DNA from 4 places in the Luteibacter sp. 621 genome. Region 3 is predicted to be linked to each of the others. Evidence: predicted binding sites of a transcription regulator. Region 3 holds the regulator's gene; each other region holds the start of a gene.
What was found. Region 3 encodes FliA, which starts transcription of late flagellar genes. Its sites were predicted from a motif close to TAAAGTTTNNCNNNCNNNGGCCGATAA; they were not measured.
Positions count from the first base shown of each region.

Region 1: a site for FliA is predicted at 4,761-4,787, ahead of flgM (flagellar biosynthesis anti-sigma factor FlgM). Genes of this name have one in related genera too.
Region 2: a site for FliA is predicted at 3,804-3,830, ahead of ABIE56_RS05315 (STAS domain-containing protein). Genes of this name have one in related genera too.
Region 4: a site for FliA is predicted at 4,060-4,086, ahead of ABIE56_RS05500 (GGDEF domain-containing protein). Genes of this name have one in related genera too.

Region 1 is NZ_JBNDKI010000025.1:63,670-71,149, reverse strand. Features, by position in the region: gene ABIE56_RS20525 (flagellar hook assembly protein FlgD) at 1-612, opposite strand, end outside; gene flgC (flagellar basal body rod protein FlgC) at 625-1,038, opposite strand; gene flgB (flagellar basal body rod protein FlgB) at 1,035-1,454, opposite strand; gene ABIE56_RS20510 (chemotaxis protein) at 1,641-2,558, opposite strand; gene ABIE56_RS20505 (methyl-accepting chemotaxis protein) at 2,710-4,023, shown strand; gene flgA (flagellar basal body P-ring formation chaperone FlgA) at 4,020-4,718, shown strand; gene flgM (flagellar biosynthesis anti-sigma factor FlgM) at 4,824-5,126, shown strand; gene ABIE56_RS20490 (flagella synthesis protein FlgN) at 5,123-5,569, shown strand; gene ABIE56_RS20485 (EAL and HDOD domain-containing protein) at 5,621-6,889, shown strand; gene ABIE56_RS20480 (MAPEG family protein) at 6,953-7,363, opposite strand; gene ABIE56_RS20475 (TMEM43 family protein) at 7,375-7,480, opposite strand, start outside.
Region 2 is NZ_JBNDKI010000003.1:181,785-189,264, forward strand. Features, by position in the region: gene ABIE56_RS05295 (methyl-accepting chemotaxis protein) at 1-202, opposite strand, end outside; gene ABIE56_RS05300 (chemotaxis protein CheW) at 249-761, opposite strand; gene ABIE56_RS05305 (chemotaxis protein CheA) at 1,053-3,032, opposite strand; gene ABIE56_RS05310 (response regulator) at 3,074-3,436, opposite strand; gene ABIE56_RS05315 (STAS domain-containing protein) at 3,452-3,769, opposite strand; gene glk (glucokinase) at 4,106-5,149, shown strand; gene ABIE56_RS05325 (carboxypeptidase regulatory-like domain-containing protein) at 5,256-7,480, shown strand, end outside.
Region 3 is NZ_JBNDKI010000024.1:17,857-25,336, reverse strand. Features, by position in the region: gene ABIE56_RS19900 (chemotaxis protein CheW) at 1-76, opposite strand, end outside; gene ABIE56_RS19895 (protein phosphatase CheZ) at 84-725, opposite strand; gene cheY (chemotaxis response regulator CheY) at 735-1,136, opposite strand; gene ABIE56_RS19885 (RNA polymerase sigma factor FliA) at 1,167-1,898, opposite strand; gene ABIE56_RS19880 (MinD/ParA family protein) at 1,895-2,770, opposite strand; gene flhF (flagellar biosynthesis protein FlhF) at 2,840-4,198, opposite strand; gene flhA (flagellar biosynthesis protein FlhA) at 4,299-6,410, opposite strand; gene flhB (flagellar biosynthesis protein FlhB) at 6,417-7,480, opposite strand, start outside.
Region 4 is NZ_JBNDKI010000003.1:236,024-243,503, forward strand. Features, by position in the region: gene ABIE56_RS05490 (trypsin-like peptidase domain-containing protein) at 1-416, shown strand, start outside; gene ABIE56_RS05495 (trypsin-like peptidase domain-containing protein) at 520-2,538, shown strand; gene ABIE56_RS05500 (GGDEF domain-containing protein) at 2,554-4,014, opposite strand; gene ABIE56_RS05505 (EF-hand domain-containing protein) at 4,229-4,546, shown strand; gene ABIE56_RS05510 (linear amide C-N hydrolase) at 4,552-5,616, opposite strand; gene ABIE56_RS05515 (hypothetical protein) at 5,723-6,163, opposite strand; tRNA gene ABIE56_RS05520 (tRNA-Pro) at 6,330-6,406, opposite strand; gene ABIE56_RS05525 (MerR family transcriptional regulator) at 6,454-6,810, opposite strand; gene ihfA (integration host factor subunit alpha) at 6,791-7,090, opposite strand; gene pheT (phenylalanine--tRNA ligase subunit beta) at 7,092-7,480, opposite strand, start outside.

The DNA.
Region 1 (7,480 bases), on a different contig from region 3:
GTAACCGGCCACCTGCACGTACGTACCGTCGGTGCCGGAGGCGCCAACGCCTTCCACCTTGCCCTTGATGAAAGTGTCGGCAGCGGTCGTGCCGGAGGTTGCGGAGATCTGGTAGACGCCATCGGCGAGCTGCGTGCCGTCGTCGGACTTGCCGTCCCAGGTGAACTGCTGCAGGCCGGCATCGGGCTGGCCCATCGGAATAGTGCGAACCACGTTGCCAGCGCTGTCCTTGATCTGGACGCTCACATACGTGCCCGAGGTCGGAACATTGACTGCGCCGGACATCGTCGAATCAGTGAGCTGGCCAGCGCTCGACGGGATAAGCACATCGTTGCCGACCAGCGACGCTGCACGAACGAACTGGTCGCCCGTGAGGTTGGACGACAGCGTATCGAACGAGGATTGCAGCTCCTGGGTGGCGGCCACCTGCGAGAACTGCGCCATCTGGGCCACCATGTCATTGGCGTCCATGGGCTTGGTCGGGTCCTGGTTGGTCATCTGGGTGACCATGAGCTTCAGGAAATCGGACTGGTCCAGCGTCTGCTGCTGCAGCTGCGATGAGCTGGACGTGGACGAGGAACTGCTGGAGCTGGTGCCGCTAACGGTGGTCATGGGTTCGGGCCCTTATTTGCCGAGGTCGAGCGTCTTCTGCATGAGCTGCCTTGCGCTGTTCATGACTTCGACGTTGTTCTGGTAGGAGCGCGACGCGGAGATCATGTTGACCAGCTCGTCGACCGGGTTGACGTTGCTCTGCCACACGTTGCCGTCGGCATCAGCCATGGGGTTGGAAGGCTCGTAGCGGGCCTGTACCGGCGCCTGGCTCTCGGTGATGCCCATGGCCTTGACGCCCTGGTTCTCCATCTGGCCGTTGACCATGGCCTGCACCGAGGAAAACATGGGCTGCTTGGCCCGGTACGCGCCGGCTTCGCTGCTGGCCACGCTATCGGCGTTGGCCATGTTGCTGGCGGTGGTGTTGAGACGGGCCGACTGCGCGGCCATGCCGGAGCCAGCCACGTCAAAAATCTTGAGCAGGCTCATGAGCTGCCTCCGGTGATGGCGGTGCGCATCATGTGGATCTGCGCGGTGATGAAGCTCAGCGACGCCTGGTAATGAATGGCGTTGCCGGCGAACTGGGCCTGCTCGACCTGCGTATCCACGGTGTTGCCATCCATGGATGGCTGCGTGGCGGCGCGGTACTTCAGCGTGTCGGCATCGGCCGCGGCATAGGCGGGGTTGCCACCGATATGCCCCGATTCGGTGGCTGCCATGGCCAGCTGGCTACCGTCCTCAGTGCCGCTGGCGGCCGTGAGGGCCTTGCGGAAATCGACGTCACGGGCGAGGAAGCCGGGCGTATCCGCATTGGCAAGGTTCGACGAGATGATTTCCGCACGGCGCTGCCACAGGCCAAGCGCCTGTGGGTGCATGCCGAGCAGCGGATCCGGTTTGTCGATCATGGGCGTGGCCCCCTCTGGGTCTTGGCCCATGGGGATCAGCAAGACGCGTGCCACGCCCTGCTCCATAACGCGAAACGGCGCCGTAGCGCCGTTTTTGGATGACCCAGCCAGCCTATTGAGGCTCGGGTGCCAGTTTTCCGTCGCCACCTGATGGCGGCGCCCTGACGCTATCCCGTCACCCGGCGATCAGGCCGGGAGCAGCTCCAGCACCGCCGTGGCCAGCACTTCTGGCTGGAACTTGGCGATAAAACGATCGGCGCCCACGCGGGCCACCATCGCCTCGTTAAACACGCCGCTCAACGAACTGTGCAGCAGCACCCGAAGCCCGCGCAGCTGGGCGTCTTCACGAATGGCACGGGTTAGCGCGTAGCCATCCATCGAGGGCATTTCGATATCGGACACGACCAGGTTCACCCGCTCGGCCTCCGGCCCCATGGCGAGGCTGCGCAGCATGTCCAGGCCTTCGGCGCCGTCCTTAGCCAGCAGGCATTCCAGGTCGAGCTTGCGGAACAGATCGGCCAGCTGGGTGCGTGCCACCAGGGAATCATCCACCACCAGCACACGGCGGTGGCGGCCCTGCTGGACATGGGCAGCCTGCTGGACCTTGTCGGAGATCTCCACCTGCTGTGGATTGACCGCCGCCAGGACCTGCTCCACATCAACCACGGCGAGCAAGTCGCCATCCAGCCGGGTCACCGCGTTCACGCGCGAGCCGTAGCCGAGCGCCGGCGGCGGAGCCGCCATGTTCGCGCCATCCACGTGCACGATGCGGTCCACGTCGGACACCAGAAAGCCCTGAACCGAGCGGCTGAATTCCGTAACGATGAGGTGCGCGCTATCCACTGTGGCGAGCGGTGGGTAGCCCATCGCGGCGGCCAGGTCGATGACCGGGATGGTCTGCCCCCGGTAATCAAAGCTCCCCGAGACCAGCTCGTGCATGCTGGGCATCCGCTCCAGCCGTGGGCGCCGCAGCACCTCGCGCACCTTGAACACGTTGATGCCGAAGGCCTGCTTGTCGCCCAGCCGGAACAGCAGCATGGCCACGCGGTTATGGCCCGCCAGGCGGGTAAAGGTTTCCACGGTATCGAGGAGCGCACGGGCCATGGGGGCAACTGCATATAGAAGGCGTCGCTGGGGTATCGGCGGCACGCCGCAGTTCTTTACCTCAGCAAATGGCACGCGGATTGCTTGGCTCAAGTACCACCGCTCCCTACCGATGTAGTGGGCGACCCTTATTGATGAGCGCAAGTACGACATGACCCTGCTCTGGAGCCAGCACGTTCGCCTCCTCGCCCAAGCGGCCGCCAGCGGCGACGCCGCGCGCGTCCGGGCCCTTTCGGCGCAATACCCGGCGGCCGCCAGCGCGCTGGGCGCCTTGCTCACGCCGCCCAAGGCCGAGCCGCGCACCGCCGCCGCGACGACCATCCAGGCCATCGAGCAGCAGGGCATGGCGTTGACCAGCGCCCACGCGCTTGGCGCCACGCTCCAGGAACTTGGTACGACGGTCGACGCCGGGCGCGATGCCGCCAGCCGTTTGACGGAGGCCAGCGGCGGAATTTCGACGGCGGTCGATCATGCGCATGCGGGCGTCGCCTCCATGGGCGAGGTCGGCACGCAGGGCGTGGCCACCGCCGGCGATCTCGATGGCCAGCTTCGGCTGCTCCGCAGCGCCCTGGCCGGCATGAGCCGGAACCATGCGCAGTTCTCCGACTATTTCACCGCGATCCGCAAGCTCACTGCAGCCGTGCAGGATATCGCCCACCAGACCAACCTGGTCGCCCTGAACGCGGCGATCGAAGCCGCCCGCGCGGGTGAGGCGGGCCGCGGTTTTGCCGTGGTGGCCGACGAGGTGAAGCAGCTTGCCGAGAAGACCACCCAGGCCACTGCCGAGATCGACCAGGTCACGCACGCCGTGGGTGAGTTCTCCCACCACCTCGACGATGCCGTCCAGAGCAGCCTGCGCCGCCTGGATACCACCCAGGCCGGCGTGGCGGGCATGCAGGCGGCCATGGGCCGTATCGACGACGCCGTACGAGGTGCCCGTGGCAACCTGGACGCCGCGCGCCAGGGCCTTGGCGCGCTGCAGGGCCGTGTCGCCACGGTGCAGGCTGGCCAGTCATCGCTCGGGCGGGTGGCGAACGAGGTTCGCCGCCAGGCCGATGCGGCCGCCCGGGCCACCGTCCTCGCACACCGCCTTGGCCTGGCCAAGCTGGAGACCGAGGGCGCGCTGGATGCCGCCACACTCAGCCAGATGATTCGCGAAGCCAGCCAGGGCCTGCGCTTCGCCGTAGAGCTCGCGGCACGCGATCCGGCGGGCCTGGATCGCCGCTGGCTCGACACGACCCCGCTCATGCGCTGCATCGATCAGCTGCGCGTTCGCCGCGCCGATGGGTCGGCCGATGCCACGCATGCCGCCGCGGAGCGTTTCAGCGCGCTGGCCTCGTCGTATGCCATTACCCTGGGCGAAGGTCGCCACGCCGACGCCAGCCACATGGTGGCCGGCCTGCTCAAGGAACTCGATAACGTGACCCAGGGGCTATCCGTGGCCTATGCGGTGCACGCTGCGTGATCTATCGTTTCGCCACCACGGCTCTCGTGGCATGCCTGGCCGCCTGCCCGCTCGCCGCGGCAGCGAGCCAGTCGCTGGACGTGCTGCGGGATTCGGCGGTGGCGTGGCTGAAGCAGAACCGCACCCTGCCCGGCGCGCGCATGGTGGCGGAGGCTGACCCGCTCGATAGCCGGCTGCGCCTGGCCGATTGTGCGGCGCCACTGGATGTCTCGGTGCCGGGTAACCGCCCGATCAGCTCGCGGGTTAGCGTCGTCGTCCACTGTCCGGCTCCGGGCGGCTGGACAGCGCGCGTGCCAGTGAAAGTACGCATGCTTATGGATGTCCTGGTCACCACGCGCCCCCTGGCACGCGGTGACGGCCTGGGTGCGGGCGATGTCCGCGCCGAGGAACGGGATGTCGCCAGCCTGGCCTATGGTTACGTGGCCAGCCTGGACCAGGTCAGCGGGCGCGCCCTGGCGCGGCCGCTGAACGCCGGCACGGTGCTGACACCGGGTATGCTCGCGGGCCGCCAGGCCGTTCGCGTGGGCGACGCGGTCAGCATGGAGGCCAGTGTGGATGGCGTGGTGATCCACGCCGATGGCGTAGCGATGGGCGCCGGCGATGCCGGGGCCAGGGTCAAGGTCCGCAATGCGTCTTCAGGGAAGATCCTGGACGCGGTCGTCAGCGGGCCGGGGTCTGTCGCCGTACTGCCATGAACGAACTAGGAATCCGGTCACATTTTGCCGGATAGCGCCAGTTAAAGTTTGTGCCCCGAGGGCCGATAAAGGGTTCGAAGGACACATGTTCCGAGGGATATACCCATGACGACCACGATCAAACCAGGCATCCAGGCCCAGCAGCCGCCCGTGCAGCTGCGCACGCAGAGTCCCGCCGGCGGTACCGCCAAGGCCGAGGGCGCCGCTGCCGTGCGCCCGACGGATGACAGCGTGAGCATCACCGATTCGGCCAAGGCGCTGGATGCCGCCAGCCGCTCCGATGGCATCGATACCAAGCGCGTCGATGAAATCCGCTCGAAAATCGCTGATGGCACCTACAAGCCTGACGCCCAGGCCATTGCCAGCAAGTTCGTGGCCCTGGAATCGCAGATGGGTGGCAAGGCATGACTGCCGGCAGCCGTGACTTCGACACCGCGCTGAGCGCCGTGATGGGCGACCTCGCCCGTGAGGTCGACGCGCTGCACGCCTGCCTGATCGACGAGCGCATGGCGCTCGACCAGGCCAACAGCGATGCGTTGCAGAACGCCACGCGGAGCAAGGGCCACCTGCTCGACCGCATCGATCGCCTCGACACCGAGCGCCGCCAGCTCAGCAATGCCAGCGGTATCGATAGCGCAAACGACGCCCGCTGGGCACCGACCTTCGCACGCATCGGCGAATGCCGGTCCATCAACGAAACCAATGGCCGCATCGTCAGCCAGCGCATCGGCCATGTACGCCAGGCGCTCGCATTGATTTCGGGCGATTCGACCGGCGGCGTCGCATCCACCTACGGGCCACGGGGCACGACCCAGGTGAGCCTGCGCTCCGGGATACTCGCGCAGGTCTGACCCGCCACGAAGCACCCCTCCCGCCCACCGTTTGGCTTAAGAAGAAAAGCAATGGCAGTGAACCCCCAGGCGGCAGCGGTGAACGACGACGGCATTCTCCCGATCGTTCGCGTACCGGTGCTTGACCGTAAGCAGGCTCTGTTCGCCTATGAGCTGCTGTTCCCCCGGCCAGCCGGCGTCGATGTCGATACCGCGGCCACCGCGCACACCCAGGCCACGCTGAGCGCCATTGCCGATGGCAGCCTTAAGCGGCTCGTACGCGACAACAGGGCATTCCTGCACATGTCGCGTGATCTGCTGCTCGAGCACGCCGATATCCTCCGCCACAATGCACGCCTTGGCGCGAGCATCAGCGCCGACCTCGGCGGCGATGACCAGCTGCTGGAGAAGCTGCGTGAGCTGAAGAGCCACGGCTGCCTGCTCATGCTGGAAGATTTCAACCTGCCGGCCGATCCGGCCCACCGTGCTGGCGTGGATGCACTCCTGCGCATCGTGCAGTTCGCCAAGGTGGCGGTGAACCATCGCCACCCGGTCGCCGCGCGCGCCCACATGGATTACGTCCACGCGTTTGGTGTCAAGGTCATCGTGACCGGCATCGATACGCACGAAAGCTTCGCTGATTACGCCGACCAGGACGTGGATGGCTTCCAGGGCAAGTACCTCCTGCGCCCCGAGCGCGTGGACATGCCACGCCTGACGCCCAGCAAGCTGGGTGTACTTCGCCTCATGGGCGCGCTGCAGGATCCCGAAAACGGCCCTGTCGAGCTGGGCAAGATCGTGCGCGATGACGCCATCCTCAGCTACAAGCTGTTGGGCTGCGTTAACTCCGCTTACTTCGCCCTGCCCCGTCAGTTGAAGTCGGTAGAACAGGCGGCGGTGTTCTTTGGCGTGAACCGCATGCGCAACTGGATCTTCACCATGGCCGTGTCCGGCATGGATGAACGCCCGCCGGAACTGCTCCGGCAGGCGCTGATCCGCGCGCACATGTCCGAAAAGCTGGCACGCGTCATCAAGCCCGAGCTGCAGGAGATGGCCTTCACGGCCGGGCTGTTCTCCTTGCTCGATGCCCTGATGAACGTTTCCATGGCATACGTTCTCGAACATCTGCCGCTGGCCATCGAGATCCGCGAAGCCCTGCTCGATGGCACCGGGCCGTTCGCGTCCATCCTTGACCAGGTCCGCCATTGGGAAGAAGGCGAACTGGAAAGCGATGCGGCCCTGCGCGACCAGCATGTGCACCAGATGGCCGCACTGTACGTCGAAGCCACGAGCTGGGCCGACCACGTCTACGCGTTCGCCGACGGCAGCGCCTCCGAATGAAGGATATGCAGGAGCGCGCAAGCGCGCTCCTACAGCATCACCCGGGCCTGGCTGTGTTCTTCGTCAGACCAGCGACGGCGCGATGACGTGGATCACCACGTACTGCCAGATCAGCATCAACGCCATCGCGAGCAGCACCAGTAGGGTTAGCGCTGCGCCGATCGCACGCCCGGCGGACATACCGGGTGTGCTCGATAGGCCAAGCGCGTGGGCCACGCGCCCCACCAGCAACACGATGCCGAACACGTGCAGGAGCAGCGGCAGCGTCTGGTTGAGTTCGAGCACGAGCAGCAGAATGAGCCCGATGGGCACGTACTCGATGGCATTGCCATGCGCGCGGACGGCGCAGGCCAGCGTACGGTTCCCGCCATCCCCCAGGCCAATACTGGTGTTTCGCCGCAACAACATGACGCGCGCCGCCAACCCAAGCATCAACAGGGCAAGCAACGCGGCATAGAGACCGGTGATGCGCATGTAAGCTCCTGTCAGTGGGCGGCGCGCGCAGTGCGCTGCTGGACGCGCCAGATGGCGAGCCCTGCACCGAGCACGGCGAAAAGTAACCATACGCTGGCGGTCATCGCATCGCCAGCA
Region 2 (7,480 bases), on a different contig from region 3:
GCGACTGGTTGCTGACCTGGCTCAGCATGTTCGCCGGCACGAGTTCTTCCTCGTACACCTGGCGCATGCCTTCGTTCTGGACGTACATGGCACCGAGGCCGACGGCCGCACCACCGACCAACATGACAGCCAGCAGGCCGAGCACGCCGTAAAGGCGGCCGCGGACAGTCAGCGCGGGGATCTTCAGCTTCAACTTCTTCATTACGATTCCAGTTCGAAGGTTTTCGAAGGCGAGCTCACCGCGGCCTTCAGGCCACGGCTTTCGTATCGGCGGAAGCCAGGGCGGCTTCCAGCATCTGGGCATCCTGCGGCTGCAGCAGGCGGTCGACATCGAGCAGGAGCACCATGCGCTCGCCCACGGACGTCAGGCCCTTCAGGTATTCGGTATCCACGGTGGTGCCCATATCCGGCACGGGGCGGATGCCCGAGGGGGATACTTCGACGACATCGGAGACGGCATCCACGACCACGCCAAACTGGCGGCCGGCGACCATCACGATGACGCAGACGGTGGTGGCGGTGTATTCCTCGCGGGCCAGGCCAAAGCGCAGGCGCAGGTCCAGCACGGGGACGATGGCGCCGCGGAGGTTCAGCACGCCGAGCACGTAGCCCGGGGCCTGGGGGATGCGTGTGACCGGCGTCCAGCCACGGATCTCGCGAACAGCGAGGATATCGACGCCGTATTCCTCGTTGCCGAGGTTGACGGTCAGGTACTGCGCGGCTTCGTCGGCCACGGTGGCGGTGCTGGCTGGCTGGTTCATTGTGTTCCCACTGCGGATCGGTGCGGCGGTTCGGGACCCCTCAAAGGGGTATCGGCCATCAACCGGGGACCTTTAGTGGGAAATGAGGCCGGATTTGCCTCATGGCTTCTACGCTACGCGGGTTGGGCCGCGCGGGCGGTCCGGGGTTGCGGCTGCGCCGCCGTGTTTTTGAATCGCGTGCAAGCACGCTCCTACGAACGCCGCTCCGTTGGCGTCACGGGGGAGCTGTAGGAGCGCGCTCGCGCGCGATCCGGGCCGGAACGGCACGGCCGATTGGCGATATACGCCGGATCAGGCCGCCTTGCGGCGGCCCTGCATGCGGACCAGGCCGGTGATATCGGTGATCAGGGCCACCGAGCCATCGGCCAGGATGGTGGCGCCGGAGATGCCGGCCACGCGGCGGTAGTTGGCTTCCAGGGACTTCACCACGGCCTGCTGCTGGCCGATCAGTTCATCCACGAACAGGCCGATGCGGGTGCCCTCGCCTTCCACCACGATGACGATGCCGTCATCGACCGCGCGGCGCGTGCCGCTGCAGCCGAACACATCGTACAGGCGGATGATCGGCAGCCACTCGTCGCGGAAGCGGAACAGCTCGCCGCCACCGACCACGCTGCGCAGCGCATCGGGCTTCACCTGCACCGATTCCACGATGGAAACCAGCGGCACGATGTAGGTTTCCTCGCCCACCGCGGCGGTGAGGCCATCGATGATGGCCAGCGTGAGCGGCAGCGTAATGGTGAACGTGGTGCCCTTGCCGTGCTTGCTGGAAATGGCAACGGTACCGCCCAGGTCCATGACGTTACGGCGGACCACATCCATGCCCACGCCACGGCCCGACAGATCGGTGGTGGCGGCAGCGGTGGAGAAGCCTGCTTCGAAAATGAGTTCGGCGACCTGGTCATCGCTCATGCCATCGCCCGAGGCGATGATGCCGCGCTGCACGGCCTTCGCCACAATGGCATCGCGGTTCAGGCCCGCGCCATCGTCGCCCACTTCCACCACGATGGAGCCGCCGCGGTGGAAGGCCTCCATGCGCAGCGTGCCGGTATCGCCCTTGCCTGCGGCCAGGCGCTTGGCCGGCACTTCCAGGCCGTGGTCGATCGCGTTGCGCACGAGGTGGACCAGCGGATCGCCGATCTTCTCGAGCACGGTCTTGTCCAGTTCGGTGCCTTCGCCACGCAGGTCGAGCACCACCTTCTTGTCCAGCTTCTGGGCCAGGTCGCGCACCAGGCGCGGGAAGCGGTTGAACACCGTGCTGATCGGCAGCATGCGGATGCTCATCACGCTTTCCTGCAGCTCGCGCGTGTGGCGGCCCAGCTGGGCCAGGCCCTGGCGGAGCATTTCCAGCTGTGCGTCGGAAACGCCATCGTGGAACTGGCTGAGCATGGACTGGGTGATCACCAGCTCGCCGACCAGGTTGATCAGCGTATCGATCTTTTCAATGCCAACGCGGACCGAGCTGGCCTCGCTGTTGGTTGCCACATCGCGCACGGCGCGCGGTGCGGCGGCAGCCGGGGCTGCGGGTGCGGCCACGGCCGGCGCAGGCGCCGCCGCGATGCGCGGGGTAATCGTGAGATCGCAATCGCCATCTACCCAATCGAACACGCCTTCCACCGCGGCGCGCTTGGCACCGGCGGCCAGGCCCAGCGTATAGGCAAGGTAGGACGACGACGGATCCATGTCCTTCAGCGAAGGCAGCTTCGAGACATCGGCGCTGACCGTGAGCGGGCCCATGGCCTCGAGCTCGCGGAACATGCGCGCCGGATCGTTGCCGGTCTTCAGCAGGTAATCGAACGGGCGGAAGGCAATATCCCAGCCTTCGATGGTTTCCACCGGCGCGGCGGCCTTGGCGGCAGCAGCGGCCGGTGCGGCAGAGCCGCCCGACACCATGGCCGAGAGTTCGGCGAGCAGCGCCTGGCTTTCCGCCGTGGCGCCGGGCTGGCCAGCCATCTGCAACGAGAGCATGTCGCGGATGATGTCGCCCGAGCGCAGCAGCAGTTCCACCACGGCCTTTTCCATGGGGCGGCGGCCGCTACGGACCTCGTCCATCAGGTTTTCGGCCACATGCGTGAACGCAGCTACATCGGTGAAGCCGAACGTGGCCGCGCCGCCCTTGATCGAATGGGCGGCACGGAACACGACGTTGATCAGTTCCGGATCTTCCGCGCCCTCATCCAGCGCGAGGAGCGCCTGCTCCATGGCGTCGAGGCCATCGAGGCTCTCCTCGTGGAACGCCTTGTGGAATTGCGCCAGATCGACTTTGGACATGGGAGAACCCTGGAATAAAACGGAACGCTTGGATCAGTGGATTAACCGAGCACGCGGGCGACGGTGGCCAGCAGCTGGTCGGGATCGAACGGCTTCACCAGCCAGCCGGTTGCGCCAGCGGCCTTGCCTTCCATCTTCTTGTTCGTGTCCGACTCGGTGGTGAGCATGAGGATGGGCACGCCGCTGTAGCCCGCACGGGTGCGGATTTCGCGGACCATGGTGATGCCATCCATCACCGGCATGTTCACGTCGGCCAGGATCAGGTCGTACTTGTTCGCGGCGGCGGTATCGAGCGCGTTCTGGCCGTTATCGGCCTCGTCCACGTCATGGCCGGCGCCACGCAGGGTGAAAGCCACCATGCTGCGCATGGAAGCCGAGTCGTCTACCGCAAGAATCTTAGCCATCGGTCTGCTCTACCTTCAGTTCACGCCGGCTGGCGCCGGCAGTTCAATCAATGCATTAAGCCCCAGCACCGTGACGCCACGGCGAAGGGTATCGCTGGCCCCCAGCCAGGCCACCGGCACGCTGGCCGCGCGGGCATCCCGGCTGAATGCCGCGAGCACCTGCAGGGCGGCGGCATCCACCTGGGCAACGGCGGCGCCATCGAGCTGCACCGCTTTGCCAGCCTCAAGGGCCGCCAGCAAGGTATCGCGCAAGGCCGGAGCCGCGCCGATACGCAGGTCCGCTTCCAGCGCGAGGGGCGCCGGGGTTGCGTCTTGGGTGGATTTCTTCGCCATGGTTTTACCGTGCCCGGGGGGTCGTTCGAAAGGCTTATCGGCGCTGCGGGGGAAAGCTTTAGGCGATGGGTTCGGCGAAAAATGGGTGGCCGAATCATGTAGGAGCGCGCTTGCGCGCGATGGGTGCTCGCGCCAGGCCCCATCGCGCGCAAGCGCGCTCCTACATGGAGTTATGCTTTTCACAGAAATGGATTGTGATATTTCGTGTTTATTCACTGGTGAACATCATTTTCATTGACAACGTTGTCACGGGCGGGAAAGACTCACGTCATCTTGTCGCGCCCTGACGGTGGTTTTCGTCCCCCGCGCGATAGCTTTCCAAGGGTGGGGTGGGTGATGGGAAAGTGGGTCAACCAGCCGGTGGTAGCGCAGATCGCCGCGGTCGCCAGGCCAATCCTGGCCGCGGATGTCGGCGGGACACACGCGCGTGTCGCGCTGGTCATCCGCCATGCCGATCCGCGCCAGCCGGTGCAGGTGCTGGCCCAGGGCCGCTACGCCGGGGCCGAGTGGCCCAGCCTCGATGCCATCCTCAAGGACTTCTTAACCGCGCAGGCCGACGCCGCGCCGCTGGGCATCGAGCGTTGTGCCATCGCCATCGCCGGCTACGTGCTGGACGATGAAGTGGCCAACAGCAACCTGCCCTGGCGCGTTTCCCTGTCGAGCATCCGGGCCGCCACGGGTGCGGAGGTGCTCGATGTGGTCAACGATTTCGAAGCGGTGGCCTTTGCCAGCCAGTTCGTGGACCGCGAAACGACGACCACGATCCTGCCGGGTGCCCCGACGCATGCGAAGGGCCCGGTCGTGGTGATGGGCCCGGGGACGGGACTCGGCTCGGCCGTGCTCCTGCCGGGCGCCACCCATGCGCAGGTGCTCTCCACGGAAGCAGGACAGATCGCCCTGGCACCGGGTGACGAGCGCGAGATCGCGATCATGCGCATCCTTGCGCGCACCCGCTCTTATGTTTCCGTCGAATCCATCGTCTCCGGGCCCGGCTTGCTTGCCACTTACCGCGCACTGGCCGAGCTCAACGGCAGTGAAGCGGTATGCCTGACACCGGATGCGGTGAGTGCGGCGGGCATAGCGGGAGCGGATGCCAACGCGCGCGAAGCGCTGGATGTGTTCTGCGCCGTGCTCGGTGGTTTCACCGCTGACCTGGCCATGTTGTATGGCGCACACGGGGGTGTGTTCCTTGCCGGCGGCATCCTGCCGCAACTTCGCGACTTTCTTCTTGCCAGCCATTTCCGCGAGCGCTTCTTCAACAAGGGTGTGATGCGCCCTTTCCTGGAGCGCGTACCGGTGCGGCTGGTGGAACACGGGCAACTGGGTGTCGTGGGTGCCGCCACGCTCCATGCCGGTGCCAGGGTGGGTTCCGCCCACTGAACACGCCGATGGCGGCGGCCAAACGGCCTGTCCGCCCTTTCTATTCGTTGCAGCCGGGCCCAGCGCAGCGAACCGCCGACCGGGCCTTAGCGGGGAGTCAAACCAGATGAGCAGCACCAACGGTAACTGTCGTGCGGAAACGCACGGCACGGGGAAGGGTATGGTTGCAGGTCGCTTTGTTCGCCGCATGCTCGCGGCTTCGGTCATGCTGGCCTGCGCGCAAGGCACCATGGCCCAGTCGCTTACGGGTGGCCTCTACGGCCACGAGGGCGCAGGCAGCGGCGTTACGGTGAACGTGGCCAGCCGCGCCACCGGTTTCAGCAAGGACATTACGCCCGATGCGGATGGCCGCTACAGCCTTACCGGCCTGAACCCCGGTGAGTACCAGGTAAGCCTGGTACGCGATGGCCAGGCGCTTGGCCAATCCACGGTGGTGGTGAACCCGAACCGCAATGCGCCCGTGCCGGAACTTGGCGGAGCGGCCGCCGCGGCGGCTTCTACGGTGAACGCCAGCGACCTGGGCGCCGTGACCGTGCAGGCCACGACGATGACGACCAACGTCACCCCGATCGACGTGAGCACGCCGGAGCTCACCACCAGCTACAACTACAAGCTGATCGATGCCCTGCCCGTCGACCGCAGCCCGGAAAGCGTGGCGCGGCTGGATTCCAGCGTGCGTTTCGACCAGCACAACACGGGCTATGTCTCCATCGGTGGCGCCAGCCCGGCGGAAAACCGCTACTACTACAACGAGTTCGATGTCACCAACGACAAGAACTCGCTGGGCTCCACGGCCCTGCCCGCCGAAGCCATCAGCGATACACAGCTGATCACGAACGGCGCCAGCGCCTCGTGGACCAATGCGACCGGTGGCGTCATGTCATCGACGATCAAGCAGGGTACCAACGATTTCCACGCCGGCTACTCGCTGTACTTCACGCCGCCCACATCGCGCCTGCTCAACCCGCGCGGCCACAACACACTGAACAGCATCGGCGATTACTACAGCTACTCGTCGGCCAATAACCACGACAGCATCGCCCAGCAGTACCTGTGGGCCTCCGGCGCCATCGTGAAGGACAAGGTGTTCTTCTACGCGCTGCTCGGTAACGACCCGGCATCGCGCTCGCAGGCCTACGGCCAGACCCAGAAGCAGGAAACCAGCAGCCGCGACAAGAACTACCTGCTGAACCTGACCTGGAACATCAGCAACGACCAGTCACTGAACATCCTGGCCCACCGCGATTACAGCCAGTCGTTCAACAACTTCTACCAGCTCAACGAGAACTACAACCCGAAGTCCGTGGGTGACTGGTTGTCGTGGAGCCAGACCCGCACGGATACGCGGTTCCTGATTGGTAACTACCATTGGCAGATCAACGACGACATGTCGCTGCGCCTGATGGGTGGTTACCTGGGCTCCATCGTTTACTCGCCCAATTCGAGCGACGAGAACACCGAGTTTCCCTACGTCACCTCGTACAACTCCGCGACGCAGACCCAGACGAACATCGGCCACAACAACAATCCGTTTAGCTATTCGCCATCGGACTACTGGCGCCGTGGGTACAAGGGCGACTTCACCTGGCAGCTTGGCGATCACAAGCTCGTATTCGGTGGCGAGTATTACAAACACTCGCTGGCCAGCACGACCGATTCGGTGCCGGCGGGCTGGTTCACCTACTACGACCAGGCCAACGTCGCACTGCAGAATGGCTCCGTGTCACCTGCGGATGGCAAGTACGTCACCCAGTACGTTGACCTGGAGGGCGGCTCGTTCCAGACGATCAATAAGGGCGCCTACGTCGAGGACTATTGGCAGGCCGCCGAACGTGTACTTATATACGGCGCGGTGCGCTGGGACAACTACATCTACAAGGATGGCCTGGGCAATCAGTTCATGCGCTTGCCGATCACCTCGCCACGCCTCGGCGTCTCGTGGGACGTATATGGCGACAGTTCCATGAAGATCGGCGGCAGCCTGGGCAAGTACTCGATTCCCCTGCCCTCGTCCTTCAGCTTCGGCGTCGCCGAGCCACGTACGACATACACGAACTATTACACCTATACGAGCATCGACCCGAATACGCTGGCCCCGCAGGGCCTTACCCAGATCGGCAACTCGTACATCACGAACCAGGGCGTGCCCACGCCGGCGCAGATCGCAGCGACCAATATCAAGGCGCCGTACCAGTACGAAGCACAGCTCTATGTGCAGAAGCAGCTGACGCCGGAATGGTCAGGCCTCGTGCAGTTGGGTTGGGTGGACCTGCGCCGAATCGTCGAGGACACCTGCTACGGCGGCGGCGTGCAGGCTTACGCCCAGTCCCA
Region 3 (7,480 bases):
CGCCCAGGGTCTCAAGCAGTTCGCGGGCCTCGATCAGGAAGACGTTGAGCAGCTCGTTGTCCAGCTCCACGCTCATGGCGGGCTCAGAAGCCGAATTCGCTGAGCAGGCGGTCCACTTCGTCCTGGCTCACCTTGTCCGCCGCCGGCGCGTTGGCGCCGGCCAGCGAACCGGTGAGGCGCACCAGCTCCACCAGGGAATTCTCGACCTTGGCCATGAACGATTCGACCTGGGCCACGCGCTGGCCGGAGAGATCCTGCCAGGACTGCGCCTCCACCATTTCGCCAAAGCCGATATCGCAGTTCTGCGCGAAATCGCCGACGCGTACCGCCAGCGACGTGGCGTTGGCGGTGAAGGCAGGATCGGCCTGGTCGAGCACCAGCAGCTCATCGGCCTGTTTTGCGAGGGCCTGCGCCTGCGGGCGCAGCTTCTCGCTGAAATCGAGCGTGCGGTGGGCGGCCTGCGAGCTCATCTCGAGCACATCGCGCAGGTGCTTGCGCGCATCGCTCATGGTGCCGGGCACGCCATCGCTCGAAATATCCGAGGCGAGGCGACGGGCGGATTCGTGCAGGTCGCGCGCGAGGTGGCCCAGGGCCAGGAACAGATGTTGCTCACGGCTGCGGATCAGGCGATCGAGCGCCTGTTCGAACGCCGCACTGTCGTCGGCATCCAGCAGCTCACGCAGTTCGGGTGCCACATCCTGGCCAGCGGAAATCATCGTATTCATGTCAGTCCCTTAGCCCGCGGCCGCGGCGAGTCGTTCGAAGATCTTGTCGAGCTTTTCCTTCAGCGTGACGGCCGTGAACGGCTTCACGACGTAACCGTTCACGCCGCTCTGCGCGGCCGCGATGATCTGGTCGCGATTGTTCTCGGCGGTGACCATCAGCACCGGCAGCGATTTCAGGCTGGCATCCGCGCGAATGGCACGCAGCAGGTCGATGCCGGTCATGTTCGGCATGTTCCAGTCGGTGACCACCAGGTCGATGGGCTGCGAGCGCAGGAGCGCCAGCGCCGCGTTGCCATCTTCCGCCTCCTGGATGAGCGTGTTGGTGAAACCCAGCTCTACCAGCAAGTTACGGACGATTCGCCGCATGGTGGAGAAATCGTCCACCACGAGGATTTTCATGTTCTTGTCCAAAGCGCTCTCCGCCTTACAGCCGCGTATTTCTTAGTGTTTGTCTTTCCAACCCGACATGCGTGCACGGAGGCGAATCAAAGCCTGGCCATGGATCTGGCACACGCGCGATTCGCTAACTCCCAACACCGCACCGATTTCCTTCAGGTTGAGTTCGTCATCGTAGTACAGCGACATCACCAGCTTTTCGCGCTCGGGCAGGCCGTCGATCGATTCGGCCAGCGCATGGCGCATGCCGTCCTTCTCGAACAACCCATCCGGGCCCGTGGCATCCGGGTCGGCAACATCGATGGCGGAACCCTCGTCGCCTTCCGGCGCCGTAAGGCTCAGCAACCGCGCACTCGCCGCGTCTGCCAGGATCTGGTTGTATTCCATGGCGTCGATGCCGAGGCGCTTCATGACCTCGAGATCATCGGCGTCGCCGCCCGTTTCGTTTTCGATCTGCCTTGTGACTTCCGCCACCTCGCGCAATTTCCTGTGGACAGAGCGCGGGGTCCAATCCGTCTTGCGCAGTTCATCCAGCATGGCGCCACGTATGCGGATACCCGCATAGGTTTCGAAGCTGGCCGCGCGAGTCGGCGAATAATTCCTTGCCGCCTCAAGCAAACCGATCATGCCGGCCTGCATAAGGTCGTTTGCATCGACGCTGGGCGGCAGGCGGCCCATCAGGTGATAGGCGATCCGGCGCACCAACGGCGCGTGCGTTTTTACCAGTTGATCGGCCGGAACCTTAGTAATTTCAAGGTATTCGCTCGCGACACTCACAACGGCAGCCCTCCCCCCACGTGTTCGCGCCCGGCAAAAAAGCCGATGCGACCCTGACCACGGGGTTCGGGTTCACCCCATGTATCGACCGACCTGGCCAAATTCTTGAATCCCACCGCTGAACGGCTGCTCGGCCAGGCGTCGACCACCGCCGACTGGCGGCGAATCGCCTGGCGCAGGTACTCGTCGTGCGGCACCATGCCCATGAAATCGAGCGACACATCCAGGAAGCGGTTGGTCACCCGGGAAAGCTTTTCGAACAGCTGGCGCCCTTCCTGCGCATGGCGGACCATGTTGGCCACGATGCGGAAGCGGTTCACCGCGAACTCACGCGAGAGGACCTTGATCAGCGCATAGGCGTCAGTCAACGAGGCCGGCTCGTCGCAAACGACCACCACCACCTCGTCGGATGCGGCGGCGAACATCGATACGCTGTCGGAAATGCCCGCTGCGGTATCGACGATGAGGTATTCGGGCGCCAGCGGGTATTCGTCGAAGGCGCGGATGACGGCGGCGTGCTCGATGTTCGGCAGTTGGGCCATGCGGCGGGTGCCCGACGTGGCTGGGATCACCTTCAGGCCATGGGGCGCATCAAGCACCAGATCCTCTATGGCACAAGCACCCTCGAGCATATGGCCCAGGTGGCGCGTGGGCTGCAGGCCCAGCAGCACATCGATATTGGCCATGCCCAGGTCGGCATCCAGAAGCAGCACATCGCGGCCGCCCATGGCCAGGGCCATGCCAAGGTTCACGGCCACCGTGGTCTTGCCAACACCGCCCTTGCCGCCCGCGATCGCGATGCTGCGCGTGGGACGGCGGTCGGCGAGCCAGTTAAGACCGGCGGCCTGGGAGTTGTCGACGTGTGTGGTCATGAAGGAGTTCACTGCCGTGAAAGAAGTTGCGGTTGCGGTTGCCGTAGTCACGTTCGTCAGATTCTGCGATCAGGCCAGGGCCGGAGCGGATGCGAAGCCGAAACGATCGGCAAGTATGGCGTCATCCGGTTCGTCGTTGCGCTGCTTGAGCATCTGGGCTGCCAGGCAGACCAGTTTGCGCGCATCGGCGGACGCGATGTCCTCGGGCACGCGCTGCCCATCCGTGGTGTAGTCCAGCGGCATGCTATGCCGGATAAGGGCCGAGAGCGCGCCACCCAGCAGGGGCGTCTCGTCGAGCTTGGTGAGGATGGCGCTTTGTGGCTTCAGGGGGGCGTAGGCGCGCACGGCGCCGTCGATCGCCTGGGCCTGAGCGTTGGCGGCGAGCACCAGGCACACGCGCACATCGGCCATGGCGCGCAACGTCTCGAACTGCTGCTGCAGCTTCGGATCGTTGCCCGCAAGGCCCGCGGTATCAATGAGCACCGTATGCTTGCCACGCAGTTGCAACAGTACGTTGCGCAGGCTCTGCGCGTCGTGCGCGTTGTACACGCGCACGCCAAGCAGGCGGCCGTAATGTTCCAGTTGGGCGCCAGCGCCAATACGGTACTGATCGGCACTGATCAGCGCGACGTTGGACGCACCGTGGCGAAGCACGGCGCGAGCCGCCAGCTTGGCAATACTGGTGGTCTTGCCCACGCCCGTGGTCCCGACGAAAGCAGTGATGCCGCCACCGACGGTGTCGAAGTTGCGGCCGCTGGTGCGGATATTCCGCGAGAGGATGCCCAGCGGCAGATAGCGCGCCTGCTCGGCGGTCATGTTATCCGGCAGCTCGGCACACAACGCGCGGGCCACGTCGCCATCGATGCCCAGGCGGGTCATCTCGCGCAATACGCGGGCACGCAGCGGGTGCTGGCGATCCATCTGGTTCCACGCCAGCGCGGAGAGCTGCACTTCCAGCATCTCGCGCAGGTTATTGATCTCGGCGCGCATGCCATTCACCGCGGTATCGTTCTGCGGCGCGGTGACCGTCGCGGCGCGCACCACATCGGCGACGCTGGCAGCCAGTGCGGCGGAAGACTGGCGCTGCGGCGCGTTCGCTGCGGCGGGTGCGGCTCCCTTGGTCGCACGCTCGACGGCGGCGGCGGTGGCAGCGCGAGCCTGGTCGACGCGGGCGATGCGTTCGGCTTCACGGTTATCGCGGGTGTCGCGAGTGGCACGGATCTTTTCGAGCTTCTCTTCCGGGGTCGGCGGTTCGAACGCGAAGCCCGCCTCGCGGACCAGCGCCTCGTCGTAATCGAGCGCAGCGATGATCTCGATGCCGTCGTCCATCTTGCGCGTGGACAGGATCACGGCGTCCGGACCCTGCTCATCACGCACCTGGCGCATGGCCTGGCGCATATCCGGAGCAACGAATCGTTTGATTTTCATGCGTTCGATCCTGTCTTCTTCGATCGGCGCCCCGCTTGCCTGCGGCGCCACCTTGTTCTGTCACGTCCGCCGGGGGAATTCCCCGAGCGGCGTCTCATTCCTATCGTCCCAGGGCCGTCACCAGCTTGACGCGGCGGTTGTCCGGAACCTCGTTGTACGCAAGTACATGCAGGTTTTGGGCCACATGCCGCACGAAGCGCGAAAGCCATGGACGAAGCTGCGGTGAGACCAGCAGGACGGCCGGTTCGCCGGCGGCTTCCTGGCGCCGCGCCGCATCGGCGACGTTCTTCTGCAGGCGATCTGCCAGGCCCGGCTCCACGGCCGCACCGGCGGGACCACCACCCTGCAGGGACTGGAGCAAAATCTGTTCCAGTTCGGGTGCCAAAGTAATGACGGGAACCTCGGTGCCAAGGCCAGCGATCTCCTGCACGATCTGGCGACCCAGCGTGACGCGCACGGCGGCGGCGAGTACGCCGGGATCCTGGCTCTGCCCCGCATGCTCCGCCAGCGATTCGACGATGCCGCGGAAGTTGCGGATGGGCACGCGCTCGGCGAGCAGGTTCTGCAGCACCTTGACCACGGCGCCGAGCGAAAGGCGCTTGGGCACCAGGTCTTCCACCAGCTTGGGGGTCTGCTGGGCCAGGCGATCGAGCAGCTGCTGCACGTCCTGGTGGCCGATGAGCTCGTGGGCGTGGTTCTGAAGAATGTGCGAGAGGTGGGTGGCGATGACCGTGGCCGGATCAACCACGGTGTAGCCCAGGGTCTGCGCATGTTCGCGCAGGCCCGGCTCGATCCACACCGCATCCAGGCCGAAGGCCGGGTCGCGGGTGGCGATGCCATTGATGGTGCCGTGCACGCGGCCCGGATCGATGGCCAGCATGCGCTCGGTGTGGATCTCGGCCTCACCCATGGGCACGCCCATCAGCGAGATGCGGTAGCCATGCGGGGCCAGGTCGAGGTTGTCGCGAATGTGCACGGAAGGGACCAGGAAGCCCAGTTCCTGCGACAGCTTGCGGCGAACCGACTTGATGCGTGCCATGAGCTCGCCACCCTGCGCTTTATCCACCAGCGGGATGAGGCGGTAACCCACTTCAAGACCCACCGTATCGACCTGCGCGACGTCTTCCCACGACAGTTCGAGTCGCTCGGCCGGCGGCGCGGATTCCAGCGCAGCCAGTTCGGTGCCCGGCGCACCCGGGGTACCGGCAGCGGCACCGGCCGGAATCATCTTGCGCTGGTGCAGCTTCCATGCGCCAAAGCCGGCAAGGCCGGCCAGCAGAAGGAACGGGATGTTCGGCATGCCCGGGATCAGCCCCATGGTGCCAAGCACCGCGGCGGCCACGGCAAGCGCCTTGGGCTGGCCGAACAGCTGGCCGAACACCTGCTTGCCCATCTCCTGCGACTTCGACACGCGGGTAACGATCACCGCGGTGGCGATGGAAAGCATGAGGCCGGGCACCTGTGCGACCAGGCCATCGCCTATGGTCAGCAGGGTGTAGGTGCGGGCCGCTTCGCCGGCCGAGAGGCCGTGCTGGAACATGCCGATGAAGAAACCACCCAGCATGTTGATGACAAGGATGAGGATGCCGGCGGTGGCGTCGCCGCGGACGAACTTGGAAGCGCCATCCATCGAGCCGTAGAAATCCGCTTCCTCACGCACCTCCTGGCGGCGCTCGCGCGCCTGTTCCTGGGTGAGCAGGCCGGCGTTGAGGTCGGCGTCGATCGCCATCTGTTTGCCGGGCATGGCATCGAGGGTGAAGCGCGCGGTCACTTCCGACACGCGGGTGGCACCCTTGGTCACCACCACGAAGTTGATGATGGTGAGGATGGCGAACACGACGAAACCGACGGCGAAGTTGCCGCCGATCACGAACTCGGCGAACGCTTCGATCACCTTGCCGGCCGCGCCCGGGCCATTGTGGCCGTGCAGCAGCACCACGCGGGTGGAGGCAATATTCAGGGCCAGGCGCAACAAGGTGGCGAACAGCACCACGGTCGGGAACGAGGCAAGCTCCAGCGGCCGCATGACGTACATGGTGGCCAGCAGGATCACCAGCGACAGCGCGATGTTGAACGTGAACAGCAGGTCCAGCATGAACGGCGGCAGCGGCAGCATCATCATGCCGAGCATGATCAGCATGGCCACCGGGGCGGCCACGCCACGCCGGCCGATTTGCCGGAAGGTGCCCATCAGGTTCGGGGAGGCTGCCATCTGTAATCACTTATCCATGCGGTAGGGGCCCATCAGCTCCGGATCGATATCCTGCTGGGGCATATCAGGCGGGAGATCGCCGGTGGCGATCGCCTGCTTCAACCGGAACACGTAGGCCAGGATCTGGGCCACGGCCACGTACAGGGCCGAGGGGATTTCGCGTCCGATTTCCGTCGTGTGATACAAGGCTCGTGCCAACGGGGCCGCTTCCACCACCGGCACCTTCGAATCGGTGCCCAATTGCCGGATCTGCAGGGCAATCACGTCCATGCCCTTGGCCACCACGCGCGGCGCTCCCATGCGGTTTTCGTCGTATTTAAGGGCCACCGAGAAGTGCGTCGGGTTGGCGATGATGACATCAGCCGTGGGCACGTCTTCCATCATGCGGCGGCGGGCCATCTGGTGCTGCATCTGGCGGATTTTTGACTTCAGCTCAGGTGAGCCTTCGTTTTCCTTGTGCTCGTCCTTCACTTCCTGCTTGGTCATCTTCATCTTCGACATGAAGCTGTACTTCTGCCACGGCGCATCCACCAGGCCGATGGCGCCCATCGCGATCGCGAAGATGAGCGATGCGCTACCGAACATGCTGAAAGCGTGGGCGATGCCCTCCTCGACCGGCCCCGAGCCCACGGCATACATTTCCAACGTGCTCTTACGCAGGTACCAGGCCAGCGCACCACCGATCAGCAGCAGCTTCAGCAGGGATTTGCCCAGCTCGACCAGGCCATTCTTCGAGACCAGCCGGGAGAAGCCCTGGATGGGATCGAGCCGATCAAACTTGGGCGCAAGCGCCTCGAATGAGAAATTCAGGCCGCCCATGAGCGCCGGCGCGGCCACCGACGCAGCGACCGTCACGGCGAATAGCGGCCCCAGCATGCGCAAGGCTTCCATCACGCAGGTCATGAGGGCGCGCTCCAGCCCGTTGGCCGCGAACAGGTCCTCGCGGCCGTAGTTCAGGCCTACCCGCATGATATTGGCGGCGTGGGTGGCCATCTGGGCGTGCGAGGCGATGAGCATGGCCACGCCCGCGAACACCACGATGGCGGTGGAAAGCTCCCGGGAGCGCGGAA
Region 4 (7,480 bases), on a different contig from region 3:
ATCTCGTGCCCCTGGAAGGCCGCGCCGAAGTGGCGGTGGAACCCAGTTGGACCGACGAGGACGGGAAGGCGGCCCTGCATGTACGCACCATCGTGCTGCAGCAGCGCGATACGCCCGAGCCGCTGGTCCGGCTGGACCGCTACGAACGCTATTTCGAGGATTCCCAACCCCAGGCGCAGAGTTTCTGGCACGACTTGATGACCCACGCGCACCCACGCGACGGGCAGCCTGTGGACAAGGATGACCGGCGCAGCATCGCCGAGGTATACGACCCGGCCCATCCGGACCGCGCAAAGCACGCCTTCGGGGTGACCTACGCCGTGGGCGGCAAGGTGAGCGACGATGACATGCGGGCGCGGCTGAAGCAGGCGGCGGCAGGCGTGGACGTGCCGGACAGGAAGCCTTCGGCACCGTAACGGAACCCCGGCCACCCAGGGCGCCCTCGCGGCGCCCGCAACCCGTCTTCAAATCGCCCCCATGGGTCGCGTACGCTGTAGCGACCAACCAGGGGAATTGAACATGGCAGTTCTGAGGAAACGGATGATCGCCGCCGCGATGGCGCTGGCTTGTGCCGGCACCGCGGCCCACGCGGCCACACTGGATGCGGCCCTGCTGCCCAGGGTAAAGGCCGCCACCTTCGAGGTCGTCGCGGCCAAGGCCGATGATGGCAAGGTGGTTTACGAGAAGCCCCTGCCCCTCGACCAGATGCCGTACCAGGAACGGACCGACAAATACCAGTCGATCGGCACCGCCTTCGCCATTGGCGATAACCGCTTCGTTACCGCCTGGCACGTCTTCGCCAGCGGCGTGGGTAGCGTGCGCGGCCCGCTCTCCCTGCGCGACGAGCAAGGCCACGTGTTTGCCGTGGACAAGGTGGTGAAGTTCTCGCCGCAGCAGGATTTCGTGGAGTTCAGCCTGAAGCAGGCGCCTTCGGTGCAGCCGCTCGAGGTCGAGCGCACGCCGTCGATCAACGAGAACGTCATTGCGGTGGGCAATGCCCTGGGCACCGGCGTGGTGCTGCGCGATGGCCTCTACACCTCCGATACCCCCGAAGAAGTCGATGGCCGCTGGAAGTGGATGCGCTTCTCCGCGCCCGCCTCGCCCGGCAACAGCGGCGGCCCGCTGATCGATGACAAGGGCAAGGTGATCGGCGTGGTGCTGCGCAAGTCGCCCAGCGAGAACCTCAATTTCGCCCTGCCGATCAGTGCCGTGCTGGATGCTTCGGACAAGGTCGCCAGCATCGACCTCTCCATGGATTTCGGCACCACCTACAGCCCGCAGACCCGGCACAGCCGCCTGCGCGAGCAGATGCCCCTGCCGCTGAGCCAGGCGGAGTTCTACACGCGCATCGCGGCGGTCTCCGATAACGCGCTGGCAAAGGAAGCGCAGGCATGGCTCAAGGAGCGCGCTGATTCGCTGTGGCCACAGGGCGACAAATCCCACGAGCTGCTGACCCACAGCCCGTGGAGCGGCGGCGTGCCTGCCCTGGTGGTGCAGGACAACGGTGGCGTGTGGATGCGCACCGACAAGGATGAATCCCAGCGCTCGCAGTTGCCGAACAAGGGCTATATCGATCGCTCGACACTGAACGACACGGCGCTGTGGCATATCCATTCTGAAGCGGACAAGCCGGCCCTGACCGGCGGCCGCGCGGTGGGCGATGCGCTGCTGACGCTGGGCTTCATTACTCGCAAGGTCGGCCGCGAGAGCATCAAGATCACCTCGCTGGGTGAGCCCGCATCGACCGAATCCTTCACCGACCGACAGGGCCGCGCGTGGCGCGTGGATGCCTTCACCATCCCCTTCTTCGATATGTCGCTGCTGACGGCGACCACGCCGACGCCCGATGGCGCAGTGGGCATGATCCGCATGGCGGGTGCGGGCGATATCTTCGAGGAAACCCTGAAGATGCGCATGATGGCCGATATGGAGGACATCGCGTACACCGGCACGCTCGCGCAGTGGCAGGCATTCCTTGCCAATGGCACGCGGCCGATGGTTCTGCGCGATGCCGCGTTTGGCCAGGACGCCAAGGGCGCCACGCTTTCCGTCGATGGCGTGAAGGCAGGCTGGCCCAGCAGCATCGTGCCGCATGGTGGCCGCTCGGAAGTGTTCGTGGCGGGCGGCTGGACGGTCGAAGATGGCAAGCCGGTCGTGCGCCTGCTGCACCTGAGCCTCAGCCAGCAGGAAGCGCCGAATGCCATGGTCTACATCGATCGCTTCCAGCGCCCGTTCGCCGATTCGTCGCAGGATGCGAACAACCTGTGGGACGAGTTGGGCAAACATGCCCACCCACGCGACGGCAAACCGTTCGAAAGCGACGAGTGGCGGCTGATCAGCAAAGTCTACGACCCGGCCCAGCCGAAAACCGCCAGTTACATCTACACGGTGAGCTACGCCGTGCGTGATAAGGCGGCTGACGATGATATGCAGAAGCGCCTGGCGGAAGTCGTACACGGGACGCTGCTGCCCGGTGCATCACCGGCGGGCGATGCCACGGTCACGGCGTCTGCCGCGAAGGTGCCTGCCACTCCTTAAGCGCGCTTGCGCGGGTCAGCCTTCCGCTACCACGCGGTGGCGCCCGCGCTCTTTCGCCTTGTACAGGCGACTGTCGGCGACGCCGATGAAGGGGAGCACGCTGTCGCCCTCGCCCGGGACCAACGTGTTCACACCAGCGCTGAGCGTCAGGCGCTTGTCGTGGCCAACGCCGGCGTGCGGGATCAGGGCCTTGTCGACCAGATCGAGGCAGCGCCAGGCCATGGCCATGGCGGCGGCTTCATCGGTGTTCGGCAGGAGCAGCACGAATTCCTCGCCACCGAAGCGGCAGAGCAGATCGTCCGCGTTGCGCGCACTGCCGGAGAGCGCCCGGGCCACGCGCTTCAGGCATTCATCGCCTTCCAGGTGGCCGTAGTGATCGTTGTACTGCTTGAAGTAATCGATATCGAGCACGACCACCGATAGCGGCTGGCGGTTCTGGCGTGCATCGCGCCAGCGAGCTTCCACCACGTTATCGAACCGGCGGCGATTGGCCACACCGGTCAGGCCATCCTTGAACGAGAGCTCTTCGAGCTCACGCTGCATATCGAGCAATTTTTCCTCGGTACGCTTGCGCTCGCTGATATCGAACATGAAACCGATCAGCGCATTCGGCGTGCCATCGTCGTTGCGCACGACGTGCACCACATCGCGGATCCAAACGAATTCGCCATCCTTGCGCAGTGCGCGGTAGTCGGCCTCATGATCAATGCCGGCCTGGGATTGCGAAACGCAGAAGTTGAACACCCACTCGCGGTCTTCGGGGTGCATGCGATCGGCCCAGTCCTGCACGGTCTGCCACGATTGCGGCGACCAGCCAAGGAGTTCTTCGATCTGCGGGCCGATATAGGCAAAGCGCAGCGTCGCCCACTCGATCTTCCACGGGATGGCACGGGTCGATTCGAGCAGGGTTTTGTAGACCCCGATGTCCTCGGCAAGGATCGCGTCGTCAATGCTCATGTTCGTGCCCGTGGTGACAGCGTCTGGTACATCGTCCGCCAGCGCCACGCCTTCCAGCGGCAGCCCGGCCAGCAATTCGAGGATGGCCAGCGTTTCCTCCGGCGCTTCCGCCAGGGCCGCACTGCCATCGGGTACATGGATGTAAATACGGGGTGCCCCGCCCTTCTCGCCGCGAACATTCTCCATGAGCCACATGACGCTCTCGGGGAGGCTCCGGCGCAAGGTCTCGTGGTCGTAACGGCCACGCATCCCGGCTCCGGCAAGGTACACCTCTTTCACGATGCTGGGCACTTCCAGGCCACGCAGGGCTTCCTGGCAGGGGCTGGGGGTGTATAGCCCCGCAGCGTCGAGGCGGCCCACGGCGGTCACCGCGTGGCCCGGTTCGGCCCACGCGCCCTCGGGGGCCTCACCCAGGGAGAGGTCCAGGAAGAAGGGATCGACCTGCTTTAGCGCGGCCACCCTGGCCTTGGCCTGGGCAAGCGCCTCGCGGGCGCGTTGCCGTGCTTCCGTACCTGACATCGTGAAACCCCCATGGCCGGTAGCCATGCCCAGTTGCGTCCTCGGTTATCGGCCGGAATGGGGGTGTCTTGAGAACCAGGTCACATTTCTTGCGGGGTCCGGGACTGAACGGGGCGGCGCCACCGCGCCACGGGCAGAAAATTCACTGATTTACAGGGGGTGGGGCCGGGGGTAACGTCGGCTGATCCCGACCCCGGCTGCGTGGAGAGATGTCATGGCTTTTGGCAGGACCCTTGCTCTGGCCCTCGTGGCCGCCCTGTGCATTTCGCCCCTGGCCGCCACGGCCCAGACGGGTGCCGGCGCAAGGCTCGATTACGCCACGAAGCAGCTACATAACAAGTTCGTCCTGGCCGACAAGGACAAGGACGGTTTCGTTACCAAGGAAGAGGCCGAGGCAGGGAACATGCCCGCGACTGCCAAGAACTTCGACCAGATCGATACGACCAAGCGCGGCAAGGTTTCCGAGAAGGAAATCCAGCATTTCATGCTCAACCGGATGGCTGAGAAGGCCAAAGCGCCCCCGTCGCACTAAGTCGTTTAATGCAGGCCCGCAAAGCGGAACGGAGCGGCCGCAGTGAACTGGCCTGAGACCTCGCCCGCGTAGGTATGCTTTTGGTCCGGCCCCAGGTCGAGCTTGCGTACACCCGCGCTTTCCGCGAAATCGATCTTCTTCAGGTCCACCCAGAACGTGTTCGGCGTGATCGCCGATTCAAACAGGTACAGCTTTCGCTTGTGATCGAACACCGTGCGCCAGCGCGTTGATGAGATGTTCGGCTGGTCGGGCGTGGTGATACCCAATGGCACCGATGCATTGCGTATCACCGAGAACACGCTCGCCAGGGCAAGGTCGGGATCATCGTTTTTCGGGATCGCATTCACGTAGAACGATGCGCGCGCGAACCGGTCCGCTGAGCGATTCGTACCTGGCAGCATCACCATGCCGCCAATGTCCTGCCAGTAGGTGTTAAGTGCCAGCTGCTCATCGAACGTGGGTGAGTTAGTCATGACCTGGTACTTGCGGTCATGGTGGATCACCTGTTTGCCGCCGATGTACTCGACGATGGCGCTGTCGCCGCTCGCATCGGACATGGAAAGATGCAGCGTCGCCAGGCGTGGCTCGCCGGGCACTTCATCGGTGACTACGACGAAGGGTTCCTTCTCCAGCGCCTTGACCGCTTCATCCACGCTCGCGAAGTTATCCAGTACGTACTGGGCCCACAGCGCGATGCTCAGCGTATGGTCTCCGGCTTTCGGCTTGGGATAACTCGATTCCACCAGCCACAGCACATTGGCCATCAGGCCTTTTTCGTTCGCGCCATCCGTGGTCGAGACGTCATAGCCGGTGGCGATCACGCTGCCGTACTTCGACGTCCACGTGATCGAGCCCGGGCCTGCTTCCCCGCTATGCTTCGTGCCCCTGGGAAAGATCCAAAGGTTCGTGCCCACGTCGACCTTCCAGTCCATCGACCGGGCGGTGATGACATCGTCGTTCTGGCCGAGGTAGACCAAGCGGGTGCAGGCGTCGGCCACGTTACATAATGCGAACCACGCAATCCCGAGCATGCCCGCACCATGCAGTATGTGCGTTTTTATGGATTTCATCGCAATACTCCCAGCGCGTATGCACCCTCGACCGGGAGCATACGCCTGGAGATACACGCGGCAGTTCGGAAAAAGTACCTAGCCTGATGCGCGGCTGATGTCGATGTCAGGACGCTTCGGTAATGGCGGGCGCCGCTTCCTCGCGCTTGAAACGGCGCAACGCGTTGGCACCACGAACGGCGTTGACGAACGCGAGCCAGATGGCGGCCGCGAGGGCGAGACCCACCAGGCTCTTCGGCTGGGTGGTCCACTGGTAGATCTTCTCCAGCGAGAAGAAGGCCAGCCCGATCCATGCGCCGATCGTCGAGTAACGCCAGATGCTGATGCCGATGACGCCGAAAATAATGCCATCGATCATGGCCGCGCCGGTGACACCGAACGTCCGCGCGGCATCCGGAGCGGCGAACATGATGAAGGCGCCAATACCGATGTTGATGGCGGCGACGAGCCACGCTGCGAACGCCCCACCCTTCATCGCTTGCTGCGCATCAGCGCGGTTGCCGAGTTCCGAAAGCCAGTAATGCGTGTTTCCCGTCTTGCGTGCCATGCCTTGCTGCCCCCTATCCATGTGCGGACGCATGCAGCGGCGCATTGCGCGCCGCCAGGTGGTGTCCGATTGCCCCCTTGGGCGCCGTGGCGGCGCCAGCCACCGCAGCATAGGTGGAACGCGGGCAAAGAAAAAGGCGCCCCACTGGGACGCCTTTTCGAATAAATGGTCGGGGTGGCGAGATTCGAACTCGCGACCACTACACCCCCAGCGTAGTGCGCTACCAGGCTGCGCTACACCCCGACGAGCTAACGATTGTAGCAGCTTCGCCCTGCCCTGCGGAAGCAGGATCAGCGGCGGAGCAGCGTAAGCACCTCTTCCAGTTCCAGGCGAACCTGGCGCACGATCTGGTGCGACATGCTGGCTTCCATGCGGGCCTGGGGGCCCTCAAGGCGGGCGCGGGCGCCCGTGATGGTGAAGCCTTCGTCGTACAGCAACGAGCGGATCTGGCGGATCATGAGCACGTCATGGCGCTGGTAATAGCGACGGTTGCCGCGGCGCTTGACGGGCTTGAGGGCGGGAAATTCCTGCTCCCAGTAGCGAAGCACGTGCGGCTTGACGCCGCAAAGCTCGCTGACCTCACCAATGGTGAAGTAGCGCTTCGCCGGAATGGCGGGGAGTTCGGTGTTATTCCCTGGATCCAGCATAGCCCTCGACTCTTACCTTGAGTTTCTGGCCAGGACGGAAGGTGACAACCCGCCGGGCCGAGATGGGGATTTCTTCGCCGGTCTTCGGATTACGACCGGGCCGCTGATTCTTCTGCCGCAGATCGAAGTTGCCGAAACCCGACAACTTCACCTGTTCACCTTTCTCGAGGGCCTCGCGGACGACCTCGAAATAGGCGTCTACGAATTCCTTGGCCTCACGCTTATTGAGGCCCACGTCGAGGAAAAGCCGCTCGGCCATTTCCGCCTTGGTCAGCGCCATCTTATCCTCGCAATCTCGCCTTGCATGTCTGCTCCAATGCCTTCACCGCGTCTGCCACGCAAGCGTCGGCATCGTCGTCGGTAAGGGTGCGTGAAGCGTCCTGTAAAATCAAGCCCATAGCGAGACTCTTTCGCCCTTCCTCGACGCCCTTGCCCACATAGCGGTCGAACAGGCGGACCTCCTTGAGCACCGCGCCCAGGGCGGCGCGCACGGCACCCTCCACGCTCGCCCAGGCCACGTCATCGGGCAGGTCCATGGCGATATCGCGGCGAACGGCCGGGAAACGGGCCACGCGCGAAGCGCTGGGCATGCGCCGCGACAGGATCGGCGCGAGTGCCAACTCCATCACATACACGTCGGGGCCGAGGTCGAGTGCCTTGGCCAGCGCCG